One region of the Mesorhizobium sp. M1A.F.Ca.IN.020.03.2.1 genome, then DNA from elsewhere that is predicted to be linked to it. Evidence: predicted binding sites of a transcription regulator. Region 1 holds the regulator's gene; each other region holds the start of a gene.
The links. Region 1 encodes LexA, which represses DNA repair genes until DNA is damaged. Its sites were predicted from a motif close to TGTTCNNNNTGTGTTCNG; they were not measured.

Region 2: a site for LexA is predicted at 2,096-2,113, ahead of EOA79_RS13165 (ATP-dependent helicase). Genes of this name have one in related genera too.
Region 3: a site for LexA is predicted at 2,240-2,257, ahead of EOA79_RS24985 (sel1 repeat family protein). Genes of this name have one in related genera too.

Annotation. Positions count from the first base shown of each region.
Region 1 covers NZ_RZSV01000238.1:3,378-7,515, reverse strand. Annotated here, with positions in the region: partial or broken gene EOA79_RS26645 (ComEC/Rec2 family competence protein) at 1-1,494, shown strand, start outside; gene lexA (transcriptional repressor LexA) at 1,488-2,222, opposite strand; gene glp (gephyrin-like molybdotransferase Glp) at 2,339-3,544, opposite strand; gene moaC (cyclic pyranopterin monophosphate synthase MoaC) at 3,546-4,025, opposite strand; gene trpC (indole-3-glycerol phosphate synthase TrpC) at 4,028-4,138, opposite strand, start outside.
Region 2 covers NZ_RZSV01000065.1:8,086-12,223, reverse strand. Annotated here, with positions in the region: gene EOA79_RS13165 (ATP-dependent helicase) at 1-2,081, opposite strand, end outside; gene EOA79_RS32770 (hypothetical protein) at 2,243-2,398, opposite strand; gene EOA79_RS13160 (hypothetical protein) at 2,524-2,706, shown strand; gene EOA79_RS13155 (LysR substrate-binding domain-containing protein) at 2,957-3,925, opposite strand; gene EOA79_RS32765 (hypothetical protein) at 4,036-4,138, shown strand, end outside.
Region 3 covers NZ_RZSV01000204.1:469-4,606, reverse strand. Annotated here, with positions in the region: gene EOA79_RS25000 (AMP nucleosidase) at 1-899, opposite strand, end outside; gene EOA79_RS24995 (hypothetical protein) at 1,027-1,221, opposite strand; gene EOA79_RS32965 (hypothetical protein) at 1,254-1,406, opposite strand; gene EOA79_RS24990 (DUF2147 domain-containing protein) at 1,614-1,955, opposite strand; gene EOA79_RS24985 (sel1 repeat family protein) at 2,391-2,657, shown strand; gene EOA79_RS24980 (ABC transporter substrate-binding protein) at 3,037-4,138, shown strand, end outside.

The sequences.
Region 1 (4,138 bases):
GCCGGCATTCCCGAGGACATCAACGAGGCGATGCGGCGGACCGGCATCTATCACATCATCTCGATTTCGGGCCTGCACATGGCGCTGGTCGCCGGCACGGTCATGCTTCTGCTGCGCGGCGCCTTTGCGCTGTTCCCGGATTTTTCGTCACGCCGGCCGGTGAAGAAATATGCCGCGACAATCGCGCTTATGTCGATCGCCGCCTATCTCGTCATCTCCGGCGTGGTGGTCGCCGCCGAGCGAAGCTTCATCATGCTGGCCGTCATGCTGATCGCCGTGCTTTTCGACCGCGCCGCGCTGACGATGCGCAACTTGGCGATCTCGGCCATCGCCGTCATCCTGGTGTCGCCGCATGAAGTGGTTGGCCCGAGCTTTCAGATGTCGTTCGCGGCAACCGCCGCCCTTGTCGGCGCCTATGCCGGCTGGTCCGACTACCGCGCCGGCAAGGTGAGAGCGCCGCCGGACAAGCGTTCGTTCCTGCGGTTCATGTCGCACAAACTGGCAGTCGGAGCAGGTGGCGCCGCAATGACGTCGATCATTGCCGGAAGTGCCACGGCGCTGTTTGCCATCTGGCATTTCCAGCGCGTCTCGCCGCTCAGCCTGCTGGCCAATCTCGCGATCATGCCGATCGTCACGATCGTGATGTTTCTCGCCGTCGCCAGCGCGGTCATGATGCCGTTCGGCTTCGACGGGCCCTTCCTCTATTTGATGGGCAAGGGCCTGGCGGCGATGATCGCGATCTCGGCGTGGATTTCGGAGTGGTCGCCGGTCGATGCCGTGGGCCTGATCTCGATCCATTCGGTGCTGCTGGCGACGATCGCGCTCGTCATCGCCACGATGGCGACTACCTGGCTCAGGCTGGCCGCAATTCCTTTCGCTGCCGCGGCCGTGATGATCATCCCGCAGGTGCGCACGCCGGACCTGCTGATCTCGGAGGACGCGCATCTGGTGGCGATGCCGATCGGCGGCGGCGAACTCGCCATCAATCGCGCCCGCTCCAACGAGTTCACCACCGATAACTGGAAACGTGCGCTCAAGGCCGAAACGATCGTGCCGCCGGAGACATTCGCCAAGGGCACGCTGGACTTGGCCGATCCGGTCGACCTGCCGCCTGGATCGCCCTTTTACTGCACGGGCGATCTCTGCATTGGCCGGCATCCATCAGGCGCGATCGTCGCGCTCGCCGAGAACCGCGAAGCTGCCCGGCCTGCCTGCGACTTCGCAGACCTCATCGTCATCAACGACGCCACGGCCTACAATCCCTGCCACGATCCACGTATCCTCGTCGTCACCAAGCGGCAGCTCGCGCGCGACGGCAGTGCCGCCGTCTTCTTCGATCCGCAATCGGCGACGGCGCGAGCAACCATTCAATACGCCGTCGAAAAACCGTACCGCCCTTGGCACGAACAGCGGCGCTACTCGCGTGAGGCGAGGGGGTTGGCGCCTTACAAGAAGCCCGAGAAGCCGGAGGCCAAGCCACAGCCCCCTCAGTAGCGGCGGATGAGCCCGACGAGCTTGCCCTGAACCTTGACGCGATCGGGACCGAAGATGCGCGTCTCATAGGCCGGATTGGCAGCCTCGAGCGCGATGGAGGCGCCCTTGCGGCGGAAGCGCTTCAGCGTCGCCTCCTCGTCATCGACCAGCGCCACGACGATCTCCCCGGGGCTCGCAGTGCTGGCGTTGCGGATGATGACCGTGTCGCCGTCGAAGATGCCGGCCTCGATCATCGAATCGCCTTTGACCTCGAGCGCGTAGTGCTCGCCGCCCGCGATCATGTCCGGCGGCACTGTGATCGAATGCGTCTGGTGCTGGATGGCGTCGATCGGCACGCCGGCGGCAATGCGACCCATCACCGGGATGGAGACGGCTGAAACGGCGTCGTCGTCATTGCTGGGCGTCGGCGTGCGGGCGGGCGCCGCGGGTTTGATCTGGCGGCCGAGATTGCCTTGGCCGCCCTGGATGACGCTCGGCGAGAACTTCTTCGCCGCATTGAGGCCGGGCGCGATCGAGTCAGGTAGGCGCAGCACTTCAAGGGCACGCGCCCGGTTCGGAAGCCGGCGAATGAAACCGCGCTCCTCCAGCGCCGTGATCAGGCGGTGGATGCCCGATTTCGAGGCAAGGTCGAGCGCTTCCTTCATCTCATCGAAAGACGGCGGAATGCCGCTTTCCTTGAGCCGTTCATGGATGAACATCAGCAGTTCATGTTGTTTGCGCGTCAGCATGGCGGCCCCCATGGGTTCTGAAACCAGAATCAGAAAAACAAACCCAGAACAAACACTATCTGTTCCAGTTGTGTTCCGCAACCGTTTAAAGTTTAGTGAATGTGTTGACGTTTTGTTCAGCGTAACATCAGAACGGTGCACTCCTCGCCGGCTTCAGCCGCCGGTGCGAAGGGTTGGCGCACGATCAGGCCATTGGCATCGGCGAGCATCCTCAACATCGAGGAATCCTGGGTGCCGAACGGTGTTGCGATCAACCCCCCCGCATCTTCGCGGACCACGGCGCGCACATAGTCCTGCCTGAGATCGTTGGCGTGCATTGCGACGCCTAACCGGGCCGTGCGGATTTCCTGACGGCAGGACCGGCCGCCCAGCCGCGCCAGAAGCGGCTTCAGGAACAGCTGCGAGCAGACCAGGCTTGCGACCGGATTGCCGGGCAGGCCGATGCAGCGAATGTCGCCGAGCCGGCCAAACATCAGCGGCTTGCCGGGACGCATGGCGATCTTCCAGAAGTCGAGCTGCATGCCTTCGCCGGTCAGCACGTCATGGATCAAGTCGTGGTCGCCGACGGAGGCGCCGCCAAGCGTGACGATGACGTCGGCGCCGGCCTTGACCGCCTTCTTGACCAGGGCCGCGATCGCGTCCTTGCGGTCGGCGGCAATGCCGAGGTCGAGCGCGCGCGCGCCGACCGACTGGGCCGTAGCTGTGACGCCACAGGCATTCGACGAGATGATCTGGTCGGGGCCGAGCGCGCTGCCCGGCGGCAGCAATTCATCGCCGGTGGCGATGATGGCGAGCAGCGGCTGCCGCACCACGTTGAGACTCGGATGGTTGGCCGATGCCGCCAGCGAAAGCGCCGCCGGATCGAGCTGGCGGCCTTTTTCGAGGAGCAGGTCGCCCTCGCAGAAGTCGAGGCCGCGGCGACGGACGTTTCGTCCCTCCACGGTCGGCTCGGTCACTTCGATGCCGCCGCCGCCGAGATCGCGGACATTCTCCTGGATAACGATGGTATCGGCGCCTTCGGGGAGCGGCGCGCCGGTGAAGATGCGCACGGCCTCGCCCTTGCCGACAGAGCCGGTGAAGCCACGCCCGGCGGGCGCCATGCCGATCACGGAGAGCCGCGCCGGCGCCGAGGCTACGTCGGCGGCCCGCACGGCATAGCCGTCCATCGCCGACGCATTGAAGGGCGGCTGGGTGCGCAGAGCCACCACGGGGTCGGCCAGCACCCGACCGGACGCGTCGGCCAGCGGCACGCTTTCGCCTGGCAGCGCGGTCGCGCCGTCCAACAGGCGTTGGAGCGCCTCGGCGACCGGAAGCAAAGCCATGCTAAGGACCTACCTTGTAGTCGCCCGACTTGCCGCCGGTTTTCTCGACCAGCCTGATGCCGGAAATCGCCATGGCGCGGTCCGCTGCCTTGGCCATGTCGTAGATGGTGAGGCAGGCAACCGACGCCGCGGTCAGCGCCTCCATTTCGACCCCGGTCTTGCCGGTAACCCTGGCAAGCGCGGTGACCCTCAGGCCGGGAAGCGCGCGATCGGGCTCGATCTCGACGGCAACCTTGGTGAGAAGGAGGGGATGGCAAAGCGGGATGAGCTCATGCGTCTTCTTGGCCGCCATGATGCCGGCGAGGCGCGCCGTGCCAAGCACGTCGCCTTTCTTGGCGTCGCCGGCCAGGATCATCTCCAGCGTTTCCGGCTGCATGGTGACATACCCTTCGGCGATGGCCGTGCGCGTCGTCTCGGCCTTGCCGCCGACATCGACCATGTTGGCTTCGCCCTTGGCGCCGAGATGCGTAAGCGCGGGCATCCTCAAACGGCCTCGGCCGGCGCCTTGCCCGTCAGCAGAAGGGCGGTCGCGGCGGCCACGTCGGCCTGCCGCATCAGGCTTTCGCCAACGAGGAAGGTGCCGATCTTGCTCTT
Region 2 (4,138 bases), on a different contig from region 1:
TATTTCCACATGCCGCGCATGCGCGCGCCGAGATCGACCTTGACGCCCGGCTTTTGGCGCGGGTCGTCCGTGATCGCCGCGCTCGCCCAGGATGACTGTTCGAAAGCCGAAAGCATCGAGGCCGGGATAAAGCGGGTGCGCGAGGCATAGACGTGACGGTCGCCGCGCGCCGGCTGATTGTGCGGATAAAAGCGCTGCGGCACCACCAGGTGCAGGCTGTCCTTGGCGCGCGTCATCGCCACATAGAGCAGCCGCCGCTCCTCCTCGATATCCTCCTTGGTACCAACGCCGAGATCGGCCGGGATGCAGCCGTCGACCGTGTTGAGCACGAAGACGTTCTTCCACTCCTGGCCCTTGGCCGAATGGATCGTGGACAGGATCAGGTAATCCTCGTCGCGATGCGGCGGGCCGGCCTGGTCGCTGGTGGCGTCGGGCGGGTCGAGCGTCAGCTCGGTCAGGAAACGCTCGCGCGAGGGATAGCCCGACGCGATCTGCTCGAGCTGCAACAGGTCGGCCCGGCGCGTGATCGCGTCCTCGTGAATACGCTCCAGATGCGGCTCGTACCAGAGCCTGATCCGCTCGAGGTCGGCCGGCCATTTGGCGCCGGCGCGCAGCCCGCTGTAGATGTCGAGGAAGACCGGCCAGTCTTCGGCCGCGCGCTGCGGCGGCCGGAAGCGGGCAAGGCCGAGCGTCTCGTCGAGCGACGTCGCCATCGCCTCGACGATCTGTGAGGCGGCCGAAGGCCCGATGCCGGGCATCAACTGCAGCACCCGGAAGCCGGCGACCCTGTCGCGCGGGTTCTCGGCAAAGCGCAGCATCGCCAGCATGTCTTTCACATGCGCGGCATCGAGGAATTTCAGCCCGCCGAATTTGACGAAGGGGATGTTGCGCCGCGTGAGCTCCACCTCCAGCGGCCCGCTGTGATGCGAGGCGCGGAACAGCACGGCTTGCGCCTTGAGCGCCGTGCCGGCCTCGCGCTCGGCAAGGATCGCCTGGCAGACATAATTGGCCTGCTCAGCCTCGTCGCGCACGCTTACCAGTTGCGGCTTGTGCGACGACCGGCGTTCGGTCCAGAGATTCTTGGTGAAACGCTCGCTTGCCTCGCCGATTACTTTGTTGGCGGCGGCCAGGATCGGCTCGGTCGAGCGGTAATTGCGCTCCAGCATGACGATCTCGGCGCCTTGCGCGAACTGTTTTGGGAAATCGAGAATGTTGCGCACTTCCGCGGCCCGGAAGGAATATATCGACTGTGCGTCATCGCCCACCACGGTCAAGCCCGCGCCGTCCGGCTTCAGCGCCAACAGAATAGAGGCCTGCAGCCGGTTGGTGTCCTGGTATTCGTCGACCAGCACGTGGTCGAAGCGTGAGCCAAGGTGAGCGGCGATCTCCGGCTCGGCCGCCATCTGCGCCCAGTAGAGCAAAAGGTCGTCGTAATCGAGCACGTTCTGCGCCTGCTTGGCCTCGACATAAGCCGCGAACAGCTCCTTCAGCTGTTCCGCCCATCCTGAGCACCAGGGAAAGGCCGAGCCCAGCACCTCGCCGAGCGGCGCCTGGGCGTTCACCGCCCGCGAATAGATCTGCAGGCAGGTGGCTTTGGTCGGAAAACGGCTTTCGGTCTTGGAAAAACCGAGCTCGTGCCGGGCAAGGTTCATCAGGTCGCCCGAATCCTCGCGATCGTGGATGGTGAAAGCCGGATCGAGGCCGATCTGCTCGGCATAGTCGCGCAAGAGTCTGGCGCCGATACCGTGGAAAGTACCGGCCCAGGATAGCGCATCGGCGATGATCGCGGCATCGCGGCCCAGCACCTCGCCGGCGATGCGCTCGACGCGCTTCGCCATTTCAGCCGCGGCGCGGCGCGAAAAGGTCATCAAAAGGATGCGGCGCGGATCGGCGCCCTTGACGATGAGGTGCGCCACGCGATGCGCCAGCGTGCTGGTCTTGCCGGAGCCGGCCCCGGCGATCACCAGCAGCGGCGCGGCCACCTTGCCGTCGCCATGCACCACCGCCAGCCGCTGCTCGTCGTTCAGCCGGGCAAGATAGGCAGGAGTTTCGAAGGACGAATCACGGGCGGCGATGTTCATCGCCCATCAAGCATCGTTTCCGCTTTGTTCGCAATACAGCTAATCTCGCCCAAAGGCGGCCAAGTGGGGGGCGATGCCCGGCAGGGCAGAGGGGACGCTGTACGCGCCGGCATGTGCTGGATAGGCCGGCCATCTTCCCAACAAGCGCGAGAACGGCCGATCTACCTTTTCGGCTCGACGCCCATCGCCGCCGACTGGCGCCGCAGCGACCGCCGATCGTCCGGCGGCGCGAGATCGCCGGACGCCTCCTCGATGATCCTCATCGTGACGCGATAGGCCGTGTAGCCGAACAGGCCGACGAGCAGCAGACGGATCATGACATCTCCTCGTGAGTTAACGAGGTTCAACCGGAGACAGGCGCGTTGGTTCCCGCCGGACGGCGCAACCAAACCGCCGCCGCCTCGTTTGCTTCGAAGAAAGGGGCGAACGAGAGGAGGTCGTCATGAAGAAACTTCCTGTGCTGCTGGCTCTCGCGGCAGGGCTCGGGCTCGCCGCCTGCGACAACAGCGTACAGCCCACCAAGGCGCCAAGCGACACCGTCGACAAAAACCCGCAGGTCGACAAGAACCCGGTGCCGCAATCGACCACCGGCGGCGACCAGCCCGGCACGCCGCCGAAGCAATGAGAGCGGACGATGTTGTCGGGAGACGAAGCGGCGGCGCCGCAGAAGAAGGCCGGCGCTGCTTGGGAGGAAGCTGGAAAGCGCCGGCCAAGCGGGAAAATCAGGCCCGCCGCAGGATCAAAGATAGCTGAGTCTCTCCGCCGCGTCATGGGGCGATCGCGCTAGCCGGCTACAGGTATCCGTCCAAACGCTTTGTCGGCCTTCAAAGATCGGAGAATCTCAGGGGTGTGTTTGCGTCGCTTGCGCCGCCGCGTCACGCCATCGCGGCGCGCGCCAGCGGCACGTTGGCGATCTCCAGGTCCAACTGGCGCTGCGTCAGCGCCGCTTCGGCCATGATCCACTGCTTGAACAGCTCCACCTTGCGGGCGCCGAGCGCCTTGATGGGGCTGACGAAATACCAGCCGGCGGTGTTGGGATGGTGGACCGCGAAGGGGGCGACCAGCCGCTCGGCTCGGATGTCGCTTGCCATATAGGCGCGGTTGGCAACGGCAAAGCCCATGCCGGCATTGGCCGCCTCGTAGGACATCATGCAGGAATCGAAATAGATGCTCTTGGTCTCGCCAAGCACGAAACTCGCGCCGGCAAAAGCCAGCCACGACTGCCAGTTCTGGGTGCAGGTGTCGGAGTGGAGCAGGGTGAAGTGCGTGAGGTCCTCCGGCGTCACCTTGGACAGCGGCTTGTCGCCCAGCACCTCGCGGAACAGCTTGCGGCTGCACACCGGCGTCAGGTCCTCCTTGAACAGCAGCACGGAGTTGAGGCCGGGGAAATTGCCGTCGCCATAGCGGATCTCGAGATCGTATTCGGAGGTCGCGAATTCATGCGTGGCATAGGAAGTCGAGACCCGCATCTCGATATCCGGATACTGCCGCTGGAAGGTGGCAAGCCGCGGAAACAGCCAGCGCGCCGCGAAGGTCGGCAAGACGCAGATCTTCAGCACATGCGCCTGGGATTGGCCGGTCGCCTCCATGCTGGCAGCCACGATCCGCTCCAGCGCCTCGCGCACGCGCGCCACGTAGGTCTCGCCTTCCGGCGTCAGCGACACCGCGTTGCCGCCGCGCTGGAAGATCTTGAAGCGCAGCTGGTCCTCCAGGCTCTTCACCCGCTGGCTGACGGCTGAGGCGGTAATGAACTGCTCTTCGCCCGCGCGCGTGAAGTTGCGGTGCCTGGCGGCGCTCTCCACGATTTTCAGCGAGTTTAAGTTGACCTGGCTGAGCAGACGCACGGGGTTCGACCTTTAGCTATGCTTAAAGTAGCACCAGCATTCCTAAATTTACAGGGGCGGGTGCTCAATCGACTGTTTACCAAGTGTTGCCCCCACCTTGGAGAAGTAGAATGAACGCCCATACAATCCCCGAACTGCGCTATGCGATGAGCCGTGAAGCCATCATCGGTCATGATACGGCGTGGAAAGTGTCGAGCTTCGGCGTCGCCCAGT
Region 3 (4,138 bases), on a different contig from region 1:
CAGGCATGTGGCCGAAGCACCGCGATATGGTCGGTGATGGTCTTGGCGTTGGACGGGCCGACGCCGATATTGACCATGGTGATGCCGCCATGGCCCGACTTCTTCAGGTGGTAGGCCGGCATTTGCGGCAGGCGCTGTGGCGGGGTGCCTTCGCTCGCCGCGCCGGCCCCGGCCTTAGTCACGAGGTTGCCCGGCTCGACGAATTCGCTGTAACCGCCGCCGCCGCTCTCCATCAGCTCGCGGGCCCGCGCCACGAACTCGTCGATGTAAAACTGGTAATTGGTGAACAGCACGAAATTCTGGAAATGCTGCGGGCTGGTCGCCGTGTAGTGCGTCATGCGGTGCAGCGAATAGTCGATGCGCTGGGCCGTGAACGGCGCCAGCGGCCTCGGCTCGCCGAACGCCACCTCGAAAGTGCCGTTGGCGATCTGGTCGTCCGTGCCGTCGAGATCCGGCACGTCGAACAGGTCGCGGATCGGCCGCCTGATCCGCTCGGCAGCCGTGCCATCGACATAGGTGCCCTCCAGAAAGGCGAAATGCAGCGGGATCGGCGTCGTCGATTCCGACACCGTGACCTGGACGCCGTGATTGCGCATGATGAGCCGAAGCTGCTCGACGAGATAGTTCTCGAACAGCTTTGGCTGGGTGATGGTGGTGGCAAAATGCCCGGGCGTCGGCATATGGCCGTAGGCCTGGCGCGAGTCGATCTGCGTGAACGAGGTGGTGGTGACGCCGATCTGCGGATAGAAGGCCCGGTAGCGCCTGCTCTCGTCGCCGCCGGCGGCGAGCTTGGCGAAGGAATCGCGCAGGAATTTGGTGTTGCGGTCGTAGAGCGCCTCCAGCGCCGCGACCGCCTTCTTGGCGTCGTCAAAACTCTGCCTGCCGAAAGGCTCCGGCATGACGACCGATTCGATGGCTTGGGGGTAGATTCGCTTTTCCATGGCCCAATATAGGGATTTGGAAGAGCGCTTGGGAGGGGGAGGCGGGCGCGAAGCCCGCCTTGCGGAGTATTTTTCTCTGGCCGTGTCAGCCACGCTGCAGGCTGACCAGCAGCACGAAGCCGATGCCTGCCTTCTTCGGCGTTGGCGCCTCGATGACCGAACCGGCGTCGGCGCGCATCATCGGCACCGCCAGCACAGGAGCGGCAAGCACCATCAGGATGAGCATCGCCCGCGGCAGGAGCCGAAGAGCTTTGAGGGTGGAGGCAGCGATGCGGTTCATGGTGGTCGTTCCGGTTTCGAGTATTCGTCGTTTCAGCGGCCGAAATGGTTCATGCAGTCCAGCCGGCAGGTATCGGCCATTCGCGGTGAGCGCGCCGGACGGCCGGCTTCGGCCACGAGGATGGCGAAGAACATGCCGAACAGGCTCATCAGCAGGCAGACGATGGTGAAGCGGCCGACAAGCATTGGTCTCTCCTTCAATGGCGAGGAGAATGCCCGAACGCCTCTGAACCGGTTCTGAGACCGATATTCATCTGCCGTTCAAATTGGCTGATGGGGTCATGACCGGCCGAAGGCCTGCGAAGTGCCTTGTCCAGCGTTGCGCTCAGAAACGGCGCTCAAAAAGAAAACGGGGCGCCGGGCCCCGTTTTTGTATCGTCATCCGTTCGACTGTCAGAGCTTGTGCCAGGTCTGGGTCTTGCAGATCAGTCCGCCCAGAACGCAGCCGCTCATCTTTAGCGAGGTGCCGGAAAGCGTCGCCTTGCCGGAATAGGTCTTGTCGGTTTCGGGGTCCGTTATGGTGCCGGTGTACTTGTTGTCGCCGGCCGCCTTGAAGGAGCCGATCGTCTTGCCGGCATATTTGCCGGACTTGAGCGTGATGGAAAACGCCCCGCCGCCGGCGATCGCCGCCGTCGATCCGGCCTGCGTCTTCCAATTGCCCTCGATCGGGTCGGCCGACGCGGCGCCTGCCATCATCAAGGTGGCCGCCAGGGCCAGGCTGACTTTTCGAGACATGCTTGTCCTCCCTTTAGGGTTCCGGCGGGCCTCGTCCCGCCTCTCTGTCCCTTACGCAAACGTAAAGCTAATCCAGCCATCGCCAAAACGAAAGCCGTGCCGCGACGGAAGCTTGTAAGGATTTCGGCCGCGTCGGTCGCTGGAAATGAACGGATGGCGAAAAAGGCTTCGGTTTCCGTGGTTAGCGAAGTCTTGATTCCCGCGCCTCAAATTTTCGACGAATTTGGCGCAGATCGGCTGAATTGCTGGATTCCTATGCTTAACGGTTCTTCGCGTTTACCTCTTGTTTTAGCTTTGTTTTCTTCAAATTAAGCAAGCCATTTAACGACGGATTCAAGGCGAGCCGTCATCCTCGAAAGCATCGAAAGAGCGGCCCGCCCAGGGGAATTCCAGGGACAGAAGGAGGCAGCTCTCGGGAGCAGACAGGGGATTGAAATGGCACGCTTTGAAATGCTTGAAGCCGGCTTCGGCGCCATGGGGGCAACTGCCCAGGCCGACATTCTTTTCGAACTGGGCATGATGTATGCGACCGGCCGCGATTGCGAGACCGACGTCATTGCCGCCCACAAATGGTTCAACATCGCCGCGATCAAGGGATCGCTCCGCGCCGCCGAGCTGCGCTCGGAATTGTCGGCATCGATGTCGAAGGCCGAGATCGCCAAGGCGCTGCGCGAAGCGCGCGAATGGATGACGATGCACTGATTTTGCGGGGTAAGGCCCGAAAGCTCTTAAGGGACAAGGCCGCAAAAAGACGGCCGGTTAACCAGACCAAGAACGCGGCAGGTCAACGAACTCAAGCCGTGCGACAACACAGGGAAGCGAGCGGGTTCAGGCGCGCGGGGCGCCGGGAAGCTCGACTGCAAAAGCCGCGACCGGCTGGGACAAGGCCGGCGCGGCTTTTGCATTTGCGCAGTCTCCGGCTGTATGGGAACGGCGGCTTGGCCCAAGAACTCCCCGTCGGAATGAACCAAATCCCGATACATTGTGCTCTCGACAGTTCCGGCGAAGGGTGAAATTGTCCCGGCTCTCTGGAAGAAGCGTGGCCGGAACGGCCGCGCGCAAGTGGAGGAGTTCTATTGTCATGAAAAGATTGGGTATTTTGAGCGCGGCCGCATTGGGCCTGACGATGAGCGCATCGGTTGCCTTCGCCGACGACATCACGATTTCGGTGGTCGGCCCGATGACCGGGCAGCTCGCCAACATCGGCGACCAGTTCAAGCAGGGCGCGCAGGCCGCGGCGGATGCCATCAATGCCGCCGGAGGTGTCAACGGCAACAAGATCAAGATCGACATCCAGGACGACCAATGCGATCCGAAGCAGGCCGTGTCGGTCGCCAACCGTATCGTTGCCAACGGCGTCAAGTTCGTCGACGGCCATGCCTGCTCGGGCTCGAGCATTCCCGCTTCCGCCGTCTACGCCGAAGCCGGCACCCTGATGATGAGCCCGGCCTCGTCGAATCCGGAACTGACCGACGCCGCGGCCAAGGCCGGCTGGCCGACGATCATGCGCCTCTACACGCGTGACGATGCGCAGGGCGCTTTCATCGGTCCATGGATCGCCAAGAAATATGCCGGCAAGAACGTCGTCGTCCTGCACGACAAGAGCGCCTACGGTCAGGGCGTTGCCGATGCTGTCAAGGCGACCATGAATGCCGGCGGCCTCAAGGAGGTCGACTATGAAGGCATCAATGCCGGCGAGAAGGACTATTCGGCTTTGGTCACCAAGCTGAAAGAGCTCAAGGCCGACGTCGTCTATTTCGGCGGCTACCATCCGGAGGCCGGCTTGATCCTGCGCCAGGCAGCGGAGCAGAACGTCAAGTTCCAGCTGATCATGCCGGACTCGATCGCCTCGCCGGAATTCTGGCAGATCGCCGGCCCGGCCGGTGAAGGCACGATGTTCGTCTTCCCCTCGGATCCGCAGTCGAAGCCGGAAGCGAAGGAGGCCGTGGCCAAGATCAAGCAAGGCGGCTTCACACCGGAAGGTTTCACGCTGTTCTCCTATGCAGTGATCCAGGCGGTGGCCGAAGGCGTCAAGCGCGCCGGCACCGACGACCCGGCCAAGGTCGCCGAGGCGCTGAAGGACGGCAAGCCGATCAGCACCGTGGTCGGCGACGTGATCTTCGACGAGAAGGGCGACCTGAAGAACGCCAGCTACGACATCAACCAGTGGCACGACGGCAAAT